Regions from separate parts of the Bradyrhizobium sp. 160 genome, predicted to be linked through region 1. Evidence: riboswitches for the same ligand, from Rfam matches in the RefSeq annotation. Region 1 holds a riboswitch; each other region holds the start of a gene.

Region 1 (3,273 bases):
ATAAGGACAAAGCCGCCTCGATGCTCCAGTCGCCGCGTTGGGGCTTATCGTCGCTGGCTGACGAGACGAGGCGAGGTGGACGGGCGTCGACATCCCAAGATCGACTTGCAGGATATCTAAAGCTACGTCACGGCCGAAGCCGAAGAGACGGTCTCCACGCGCGACGAGATCGGTCCGGAGATCTTGAAGACATACGAGAAGCTCGGCATCCGCGCACCATGCACGAGTGCATGGAGCCTAGGGTCATAGCAGATCCCCGCCGCCCGCGCTCTCGCCGCTTACTCCAGTTTCGCAAGTCAGCGTGCATCCTGAGGTCCGGAACTGTTCCTGCGATGTCGCGCATGCCAACGTCCAGGCTGCACTACTCGCCAGCGGCGACGGAAACAACGAAGGCGCGCCAAAGTCGCTCAGCACGTAAGTGCTTGGCGCACCGAGGAGATCATCTTGACAACGCCACGGAGGCGATCGAGCTCGCGGCTCGTCGCGGGGTCCGCCGAACACAGGCAGTCCGACCTGATCATCCGTGCGATCCTGGAGCAATCCCGGCCTTGGCAATTCCTAAGGAGCCTCATGGCGCTGTGTTCAAGCGGATGTCGGCCGAGCATGATCGCAACTTCCTCACGGGCGAGTTCGAGAAGCTGCTGACGGAAAAGAGCAGGCTTGTCGCGATCACGCAGATGTCGAAGCGCCCAGCGCATTCGTTCTGCTCGCGTTAGCTCACGACTACGCCAAGAGGGCGTTGAGCGCCGCATGAAGCGGAGGCTTCACAGATCCACGCGTTTTTACCAGGCCGGGAGTAAGACCGTTGTGCCCTACCTGGTACAGCTGGCAATCGCTTGGGCAATATCGCGGCAACACTTAGTAGGTTGACGGATCGATCCTCGTGCGTCTAATGCCAGCCGTCGTGGTCTTCGGATTTCGTTTGATCCGGAGCTAAGAGGGAAGCCGGTGCAATGCCGGCGCTGCCCCCGCAACTGTAAGCGGCGAGCCGATGTCCAACGAAGTCACTGAAGCCATGCGGCTTTGGGAAGGCCGGACAGCAGCGACGACCCGCGAGCCAGGAGACCTGCCTCGACAATATATCGTCCACGGGCGGGGTGTCCCGGTGTGCGCCAAGCAGCTGTCGCTCACGCGATATTCGCTGCACGCGTCCGCCATGGCCTTTGCCCCAATTATGGGGTCTGATCTATGTCTATTCTTTCGCTTCCCGTTGCCACATTGGGGACGTCACGCATCGGCCCACGACGCGAACTCAAGTTCGCGCTCGAGAGCTACTGGGCGGGAAACTCCAGCGAAGCCGAGCTCCTCGAGGCGGGGAGTGGACTTCGTGCCGCTAATTGGGCACGGCAGAAATCCTGCGGTGTGACGGTCATTCCTTCCAATGACTTCTCGCTCTACGACCAGGTGCTCGATAACAGCGTAATGGTCGGAGCCATTCCCGACGTCTACGGCTGGACCGAAGGTCCTGTGTCGCTCAAGACCTACTTCGCCATGGCACGTGGCGCTCAGGACGGTGATCACACTCAGCATGGGCCTGGCGTAGCAGCACAGGAAATGACGAAGTGGTTCGATACCAACTACCACTACATGGTGCCGGAATTTCACCAGGATCAGATCTTTAAGTATTCCTCTCGAAAGCCGATCGAGGAATATGAGGAGGCAAAAAGCCTCGGCTACCAAACGCGCCCCGTCTTAGTTGGCCCAGTCACTTTCCTGAAGCTCGGCAAAAGCGCAAATCCCGCATTCAATCCGCTGTCGCTGCTTGATAGGCTCCTCCCAGTCTATGTCGATGTTCTCCGCGAACTAGCCTCGCGCGGTGCGGAATGGGTTCAGCTCGACGAGCCATGCCTGGTGATGGACGTCGACGAAGCGTCGCGGGCGGCCGTCCGCCGGGCCTATGCTCATTTCGCAAAGCTTGTGCCGGCCCTTAAAATCATGTTGGCCACATATTTCGGGGCTATCGGCGACAATCTTGAAACAGCCCTTGCCTTGCCCGTTGCCGGGCTTCATGTCGATCTGGTTCGGGCACCCGACCAATTGGACGCAATTGTCGCCACAGCCCGCAGAGATCTCGTGGTCTCGCTAGGCGTCGTTGATGGTCGCAACGTCTGGCGCTCCAATCTTGCGGCGCTGCTCGACCAACTTGCCCCTTTGGTCAAAAAGCTGGGTAGGGACCGTGTTCAGATTGCTCCTTCCTGCTCGCTGCTTCATGTTCCGATCGACATTGAGCTAGAGACCGATCTCGATCCCAATCTGAAGACGTGGCTGGCGTTCTCAGTTCAGAAGATCAAGGAACTTTCGATATTGGGCAAAGCGCTGGCCGGCCATGCTGCCGAGGTGGCCGATGAACTTGCGCTTTCCGAGGACGCAGCCGTGACCCGCGAAACATCGCCCGAGATCCACAATGCGAATGTCGCGGGACGAATGGCCGCGATCGACGATAGCATGCGTCGCCGTCGCAGTGCGTTCACCGAGCGTGCCGACGTCCAGCGGGCCGCGTTCGCATTACCGATGTTTCCAACGACAACCATCGGATCCTTCCCGCAAACGGTCGACGTCCGGAATGCGCGTGCGGCTCATGCGCGGGGAGCGCTGAATGACGCGCAGTACGAGCAGCTTCTGAAAGCGGAGACAGCCCGTACCGTGCAGTGGCAGGAAGATATCGGCCTGGACGTGCTCGTACACGGTGAGTTCGAGCGCAATGACATGGTTCAATACTTTGCCGAGCAGCTGTTGGGATTCGCTTTCACCAAGCACGGCTGGGTTCAGTCTTATGGGTCGCGGTACGTTCGTCCGCCTATCCTGTTCGGAGATGTCTCCCGGCCGAAGCCGATGACCGTTGAATGGTGGCGCTACGCGCAGTCTCTGACCAAGAAACCCGTCAAGGCTATGCTGACCGGACCGGTGACGATCCTGAACTGGTCGTTTGTCCGCGACGACATCTCGCGGAGCGAGACATGCCGTCAGATCGCTCTTGCGATCCGAGATGAGGTGATCGATCTTGAGGCGGTTGGAGCGACTATGATCCAGATCGACGAGGCTGCGTTGCGGGAGGGATTGCCGCTACGCAAATCGCAGTGGAGGAACTATCTCGATTGGGCAGTGGACAGCTTCCGCGTTTGCTCGTCCGCTGTCGCCGACGGAACTCAGATCCATACCCACATGTGCTATTCCGAGTTCAACGAAATCATCGATGCGATCGCAGCAATGGATGCTGACGTCATTTCAATCGAGACGTCGCGTTCTAAGATGGAATTGCTCGAGGCCTTCAAG
Region 2 (3,273 bases), on a different contig from region 1:
CGGAAAGCCAGCCTTCTCCAGGCCGTTCTTATCGATCGAGTTGCGGTCGAGCCCGATATGCTCGACGCGCAGGCCGCCGACCAGTGCGAAGGTACGTGTCAGCTTCAGCCGGTCCTCGAACGACAGCGCCTCGTTGTCGATGCGCGCGGTTTGCTGCTGGATCGTGAGCGGGCCGTAAAAGCCGCGGTCGGGATTGACCAGCGAAACGGAATCGCCTGGGAAGTTTGCCGCACCCGGCCTGACGAAATCGAGATAGCTTGACGACAACGTCGTGACCAGCCGGTTGTCGAAGCCTGCAATGTTCGTGTCCCAGATCAGGTCGGTGATGTTGCCCACCAGCCGCTGGCTGTGCGCGACATAGAAGCGTTCACGATCGACCATGTTCGTCGTGGAATTGAACGCCTCGATCTCGTTGTTGAACCAGGTCCGTTCTGCACCGTAGCCATAGGCCTGGCTCTTCAGCGTCAGGTCCGGCGCGAGCTTCAGCTCGAAGCCACCGCGCAGCCACACCTCCTGCGCGGCGTTGCGATTGTCGAGGACGTTGTAATTGGTGTTGAAGGTGCGGTCGTCAATGGTGACGGCGCCGAGATTGCTTCCGTTGTAGTTGGAGACGTAATTGCCGGAGACGATCCCCGTCGTCGCGTGCGAGCCGCTGAAGGCGATCGGCACCAGCGGCGCGCCCCAGTAGGCTTTGGAGCGATCCTCCCTGTATTCGATTGCGCCCCAGATCTTGAGTCTGTCCGAGATGCGGTAATTGAGCTGGCCGGACGTGCCGAACGTCTTGACGTTGGTGTCGTCGGCAAAGCCGTTGAGGGTGGAACGGCTGATGTCGACGCGATAGTCCAGGCCCTGCACGTTGGTGCTGCCGCCCGAGCCGTAGTGAACGCGGAACGAGTTCAGGGAATCCCAAGAGAAATCAGCCTCGTTCCGGACCAGTCCTGTATGCGGCTGCTTGGTGACGAAGTTGATGGCGCCGCCGGCAGCGCCCTCGCCTGATATCAGCGAGGCCGGACCTTTCAGGAATTCAACAGCCTCCAGATTGGTGGTGTCTACGATCCGCGAGGTCATGTTCTGCGGACCGATCTTGATGCCGTTGTAGAGCGTGTTGATCTGGCTGTTGGTGAAGCCGCGCATGGAGAAGGCTGAAGGTTCAGCCGGATTGTCGCCGGAGGTGACGCCGACCGCGCCCTGCGCCACTTCGGAGACAGTGCGATAGCTCTGCTCGCGCATCGTCTCGGCCGAGATGACTTCGACGGTCGCCGGCGTTTCACGCACGGTGAGGCCGAGCCGCGAGGCGCTTTCAGCCACGGCATTGCTGTTGAGCGGCGTTGGTGCCGCGGCGGCCGGCACGACAGGCTTTGGCGCTGTGGATGCAGTCGCTGGCCTGCGCGCCGTTGCACGGCGGGCGCTCGGCGCCTCCCGGCCCGCCGGCTTGGCCTGCTTGCGGGATTGGGCGGGCGACACCTCGACCGGCGGCAGCGACTCGCGGACCTGCTGCGCCAGGGCGGCAGATACATCGACGGCGGCCAGTGACGTAAGCGCCGCGGAGGCAAGCAGGAAGCGGTACGGTCGTATAAAACGGAGAGAAGACACGGTTTCGAAACCTCGGTATGACGTCAGTGGCACGTCACAGCGAACGAGGTCTCACCTTTGGCCTGTCAGCCCTTCGATGAAGCCGAATGTCTGTACTCCCCGACCGACATCTTCGCGTGTGACCACGGCTGACGGCAGGTCTCCTGGCTCGCGGGTCGTGACCGCTTCGTCGCCTTCCCGGGACCGAGGACCCAGTGGCTTCTGACGAAGGATTCACCGCTTACAGTTGCGGGGGCAGCCGCGGCATTGGGGACGAATTCCCCGCACCGCATTCCCTTTTCATCCCCTCTCGGGGAAACCGTCGCCAGCATCTAGGATTACGATCAAGACAGAGTCAATGTGCAAGCTGCGGCGTTATTGCCACAGCAACCAACTTCCTTGGAGACGAGCATGGAAGGCGAGACCTTCCTTTGGCTGATACGGCATGCGCCGGTCGATGGCGTCACAGGGACGATCCATGCCGCCGATGCGCCGGCCGATCTTCGCGATCGCGCGCAGCTAGAGGCGCTGCGGCAGTCTCTGCCGAGAGGCGCGGCGAGCCATGCGAGCCCAGCGCGGCGCACGATCGAGACCGCGCATGCGCTGGGACTCACGCCCGAGCTGATCCCCGAATTCGGCGAACAGGATTTCGGCGCATGGACCGGGCGTCGGCATGACGAGATCGGCGCGGCCGGGGACGAGGCCTATGCGCAATTCTGGAGCGATCCGGCGCGCGAACGTCCGCCGGGCGGCGAGAGCTTTGCGGATCAGGTCGCGCGCGTCCGGCTTGGGCTCTCGCGGATCAGCGCGGGCTCCGCAACGCTCGTCGTGCATTCCGGCACGATCCGCGCCGCGCTGTGCATCGCGCTGGATCTGACGCCGCAGGCCGCCTTGCGCTTCGTGATCGATCCGCTGTCGCTCACCCGGATCGACCGGCTCGCCACTGGGTGGCGCGTCGTCTCCGTCAATCAGCGGATGGCCTGAGCCCGATCAGGCCGGGCGATCCGGCACATTGGCTTGCGCAAAAGTCGCCATGCCGTTGTGGAGCGCGCAAGCCGACCGCACCAGCGGCAACGCGATCGCAGCGCCGGAGCCCTCACCGAGCCGAAGACCGAGGCTGATCAGCGGCTGCACGTTCAGCGCACGCAGCACCAGCCGATGCCCCTGCTCCGCCGATTGATGCGACGGCAGCAGGAACGGTCGGCACGAGGGGTTGATCTGCACCGCCACCAGCGCCGCGACCGACACGATGAAGCCGTCGATCAATACGGGAAGGCGGCGTTGCGCCGCCGCGATGATAGCGCCGCAGATCGCCGCGATCTCGAGACCGCCGACGGCACACAAGATGTGTTCGGACGAAGCGCCCGCAATGCCATGGCGCGCAATCGCGGCATCGATCACCCGCGCCTTGTGCGCGCGGCCGGCCGCGTCGATACCGGTGCCGCTGCCCGCGATCTCCTCGGCGCTGATGCCGAGCAGGCTCGCCGCAATGGCCGCCGAGACCGTGGTGTTGCCGATGCCCATCTCGCCGAAGATCACCAGATCAGGCCGGCCGACTTCCGCGCGTGCAACCGCGCGCTGCCCGGCTGCGAAGGCGAATGCCAGTTCCGCAGGCTCGAGTGCAGCTTCCACGCTGAAATCGCGCGTGCCGCTCCGCGGCTTGTCGGTGACGACGCCCGCCATCTGTTCCTGCGCCAGCGT
Region 3 (3,273 bases), on a different contig from region 1:
GCTTGTCGAACTGGTGGCGCACACGCTCGCCGACCGCCTGCAGCAAGAGGCGCATCGGCTTACCCGCGATTGCGATATAGCCTTTGACGCGCAGCACGTTCTGCTCGCGCGCCAGGCGCTGAACGGAGGCGACCAGCGCATCGATATCGGCAACTTCCGGCAGGTCGATCACGACGGAAGCAAAATCGTCATGCTCATGCTCCTCTTCGCCGTCGTGATGCGAGGGACGCGCGGCAAGATCGTTCTCGGCGGCGGCGCCGAGACCGAGGATGACGCGCGCATCGATCGCGCCGTCGGTGACGGGAAGCATCGGCACGCGGCGCGGCATCTCGGCGGTGATCGCCGCCTTGGCGGCTTCGATCCCAGCGCTGCCGGCAAGATCGGCCTTGGTCAGCAGCACGATGTCGGCGCAGGCGATCTGGTCCTCGAACACTTCCGACAGCGGCGTCTCGTGGTCGAGATTGTCGTCCGCCGCGCGCTGCGCCTCGACTGCAATCGGGTCCGGCGCGAAGCGGCCAGCAGCGACGGCCTCAGCATCGGCCAGCGCAATCACGCCATCGACAGTGATACGCGAGCGGATCTCCGGCCAGTCAAACGCCTTCAGCAGCGGTTTCGGCAACGCCAGGCCCGAGGTCTCGATCAGGATGTGATCGGGCTTCACGGGGCGCGCCAGCAATTGCTCCATGGTTGGAATGAAATCGTCGGCGACGGTGCAGCAGATGCAGCCATTGGCGAGCTCGATGATGTTCTCCTCCGGGCAATTGGCGGCAGCGCACGACTTCAAAATCTCGCCGTCGACGCCCTCGCTGCCGAACTCGTTGACGAGCACGGCGAGCTTCTTGCCGTCGGCATTGGCGAGCAGATGCTGGATCAGCGTCGTCTTGCCGGAGCCCAGAAAACCGGTGATCACCGTGACCGGGACTTTTGCGAGCGAATTCATTCGGCGGCCTCCGGCACGACGGCGATGGGGGGAATGCGGGCAAGCGACTGCTTGCGGAAAATTTCGGGACGGCTGCGCCAGGGCACGAGGCCATCGGGCGCGGCCGCATAGGCCGCAGCGCCGGCGACCACGTCGCGCGCATTCGTCTCCGACAGGCGGCCATAGACATAGGACCAGCGGCCGGGCGCACTCAACGCGACCGAGCAGCCCTGGCTGCAGGCAGAGAGGCATTCGACCGGAACCACATTGACGCCATCGGGCACGCCGGCGCCCAGGATCGCGCCATGCAACCGCTTGCCCGGCGTGACGTCGCCTTCGCCAAGCGTCTCGCCGGCACGGCAGGTAATGCAGACGTGAAGTGTGACCGTCATCGCCTCTTCCAGAATAACAGCGGGAGGCGAAGAGGCGCACGAACCATTGTGAGAGGCCCGTTTCCCCGTCGCGGAACACCCCGTCCGCCGGTCCAAAATCGTCCGCGCTGGCAGGTCTCCCGGCTTGCGGAGCAGGGCTTTTGCCCTTCGATCCCCGCCTTCCCGATCCTGCTAGGGGTCAGTGGCTTCGGGCATCTCTCCGGTCACGGTCGCGGGGGCGGCTGCATTTTGGACCCAAATCTTGCCGATTCGGACCCTATCGCATTCCCTCTTCGCCTGTCATAGGACAGGAACCAGCGCAGGCCCACCATTTGCCGGTGGCCGCCACTTGTCAAGCCGAAGGACCGGGTACGATGACGCCTGAACCGGATATCCAAACGGGCGAGGAAACCGACGCCCGCCACGCCGCCAAAATGGCGAAGAAGAAGGCCGCCCGCGACAAGATCATGGCGACCAAGAGCGGCGAAAAAGGCCTCGTTATCGTCCACACCGGCGCCGGCAAAGGCAAGTCGTCCTCGGCCTTCGGCATGATCGTCCGCTGCGTCGCCCATGGCTTGCCCTGCGCGGTGGTGCAGTTCATCAAAGGCGCCTGGGACACCGGCGAGCGCCGCCTTCTCACTGGCCATTTCGGCGACCTCTGCCAATTCCACGCCATGGGCGAAGGTTTCACCTGGGAGACGCAGGACCGCGCCCGCGACATCGCCGCCGCGCGCGCCGGCTGGGACAAGGCGAAGGAGCTGATTCGCGACCCTGCGTTGCGCATGGTCGTGCTTGACGAGATCAACATCGCGCTACGCTATGATTATCTCGACGTCGCCGAGGTGGTCGAATTCCTGACGACGCAAAAGCCGCCGATGACGCATGTCGTGCTCACCGGGCGCAACGCCAAGGACGAACTGATCGAGATCGCCGATCTCGTTACCGAGATGACGCTGGTCAAGCATCCCTTCCGGTCCGGCATCAAGGCGCAAGCCGGCGTCGAGTTCTGATACGATCTCGCCATGGCGCGCGCGCTGATGATCCAGGGAGCCGGCTCGGACGTGGGCAAGTCGCTCATCGTCGCCGGCCTTGCGCGCGCTTTCACGCGGCGCGGCCTGCGCGTGCTCCCTTTTAAGCCGCAGAACATGTCGAACAATGCCGCCGTCACCATCGACGGCGGCGAGATCGGCCGCGCCCAGGCGCTTCAGGCGCTCGCCGCTCGCGTCGAACCGCACACCGACATGAACCCGGTGCTGCTCAAGCCGGAGACCGATGTCGGCGCGCAGGTCATCGTCCATGGCAAGCGCATCGCAACCGCGCGTGCGCGTGATTATGCGGCGATGAAGCCCTCGCTGATGGGCGCCGTGCTGGAGAGTTTCGCGCGCTTGAAGACGCGCGCCGATCTTGTGCTGGTCGAAGGCGCGGGCAGCCCGGCCGAGGTCAACCTGCGCAAGGCCGACATTGCCAACATGGGCTTTGCGCGCAAAGCCGACGTACCGGTCGTGCTGGTCGGCGACATCGACCGCGGCGGCGTCATCGCCCAGCTCGTCGGCATCAAGACGGTGATCGACCCCGACGATGCCGCGATGATCCGGGGCTTCGTCATCAACAAGTTCCGCGGCGATCCCACGCTGTTCGACGACGGCTACCGGCTGATCGAAGCGAAAACCGCATGGCGCGGCTTTGGCGTGCTGCCCTGGTTCGCGCGCGCCAGCGAGCTGCCGGCCGAGGACGCGCTGGGCCTGCGTGACGCGCGCAAGCCGGGCCAATGCAAGATCGCCTGCCTCGCCCTGTCGCGGATCGCCAATTTCGACGATCTCGACCCGCTCAAGCTCGAACCCGGCGTCGATCTCGTCATGGTGCGTCCGGGCGAAGCAATCCCCGGCGATGTCAGGCTGGTCATCATCCCCGGCTCCAAATCCACCCGCGGCGATCTCGCCTTCCTGCGCGCACAGGGCTGGGACATTGATGTCGTGGCGCATC

The links. A riboswitch is a leader RNA that binds a small molecule or an ion and turns the genes downstream of it on or off. The one in region 1 is predicted to bind cobalamin.
Region 2: it holds a riboswitch for cobalamin, as region 1 does, so the genes downstream of both, IVA98_RS14630 (TonB-dependent receptor) here and metE (5-methyltetrahydropteroyltriglutamate--homocysteine S-methyltransferase) in region 1, are expected to answer to the same signal.
Region 3: it holds a riboswitch for cobalamin, as region 1 does, so the genes downstream of both, IVA98_RS14715 (DUF1636 family protein) here and metE (5-methyltetrahydropteroyltriglutamate--homocysteine S-methyltransferase) in region 1, are expected to answer to the same signal.

The regions. Positions count from the first base shown of each region.
Region 1 is NZ_JADPKD010000014.1:14,332-17,604, reverse strand. It holds gene IVA98_RS08125 (hypothetical protein) at 549-716, shown strand; cobalamin riboswitch at 889-1,088, shown strand; gene metE (5-methyltetrahydropteroyltriglutamate--homocysteine S-methyltransferase) at 1,189-3,273, shown strand, end outside.
Region 2 is NZ_JADPKD010000034.1:166,781-170,053, forward strand. It holds gene IVA98_RS14630 (TonB-dependent receptor) at 1-1,593, opposite strand, end outside; cobalamin riboswitch at 1,710-1,911, opposite strand; gene IVA98_RS14635 (histidine phosphatase family protein) at 1,984-2,556, shown strand; gene cobT (nicotinate-nucleotide--dimethylbenzimidazole phosphoribosyltransferase) at 2,563-3,273, opposite strand, start outside.
Region 3 is NZ_JADPKD010000034.1:183,860-187,132, forward strand. It holds gene cobW (cobalamin biosynthesis protein CobW) at 1-940, opposite strand, end outside; gene IVA98_RS14715 (DUF1636 family protein) at 937-1,311, opposite strand; cobalamin riboswitch at 1,404-1,624, opposite strand; gene cobO (cob(I)yrinic acid a,c-diamide adenosyltransferase) at 1,665-2,300, shown strand; gene IVA98_RS14725 (cobyric acid synthase) at 2,313-3,273, shown strand, end outside.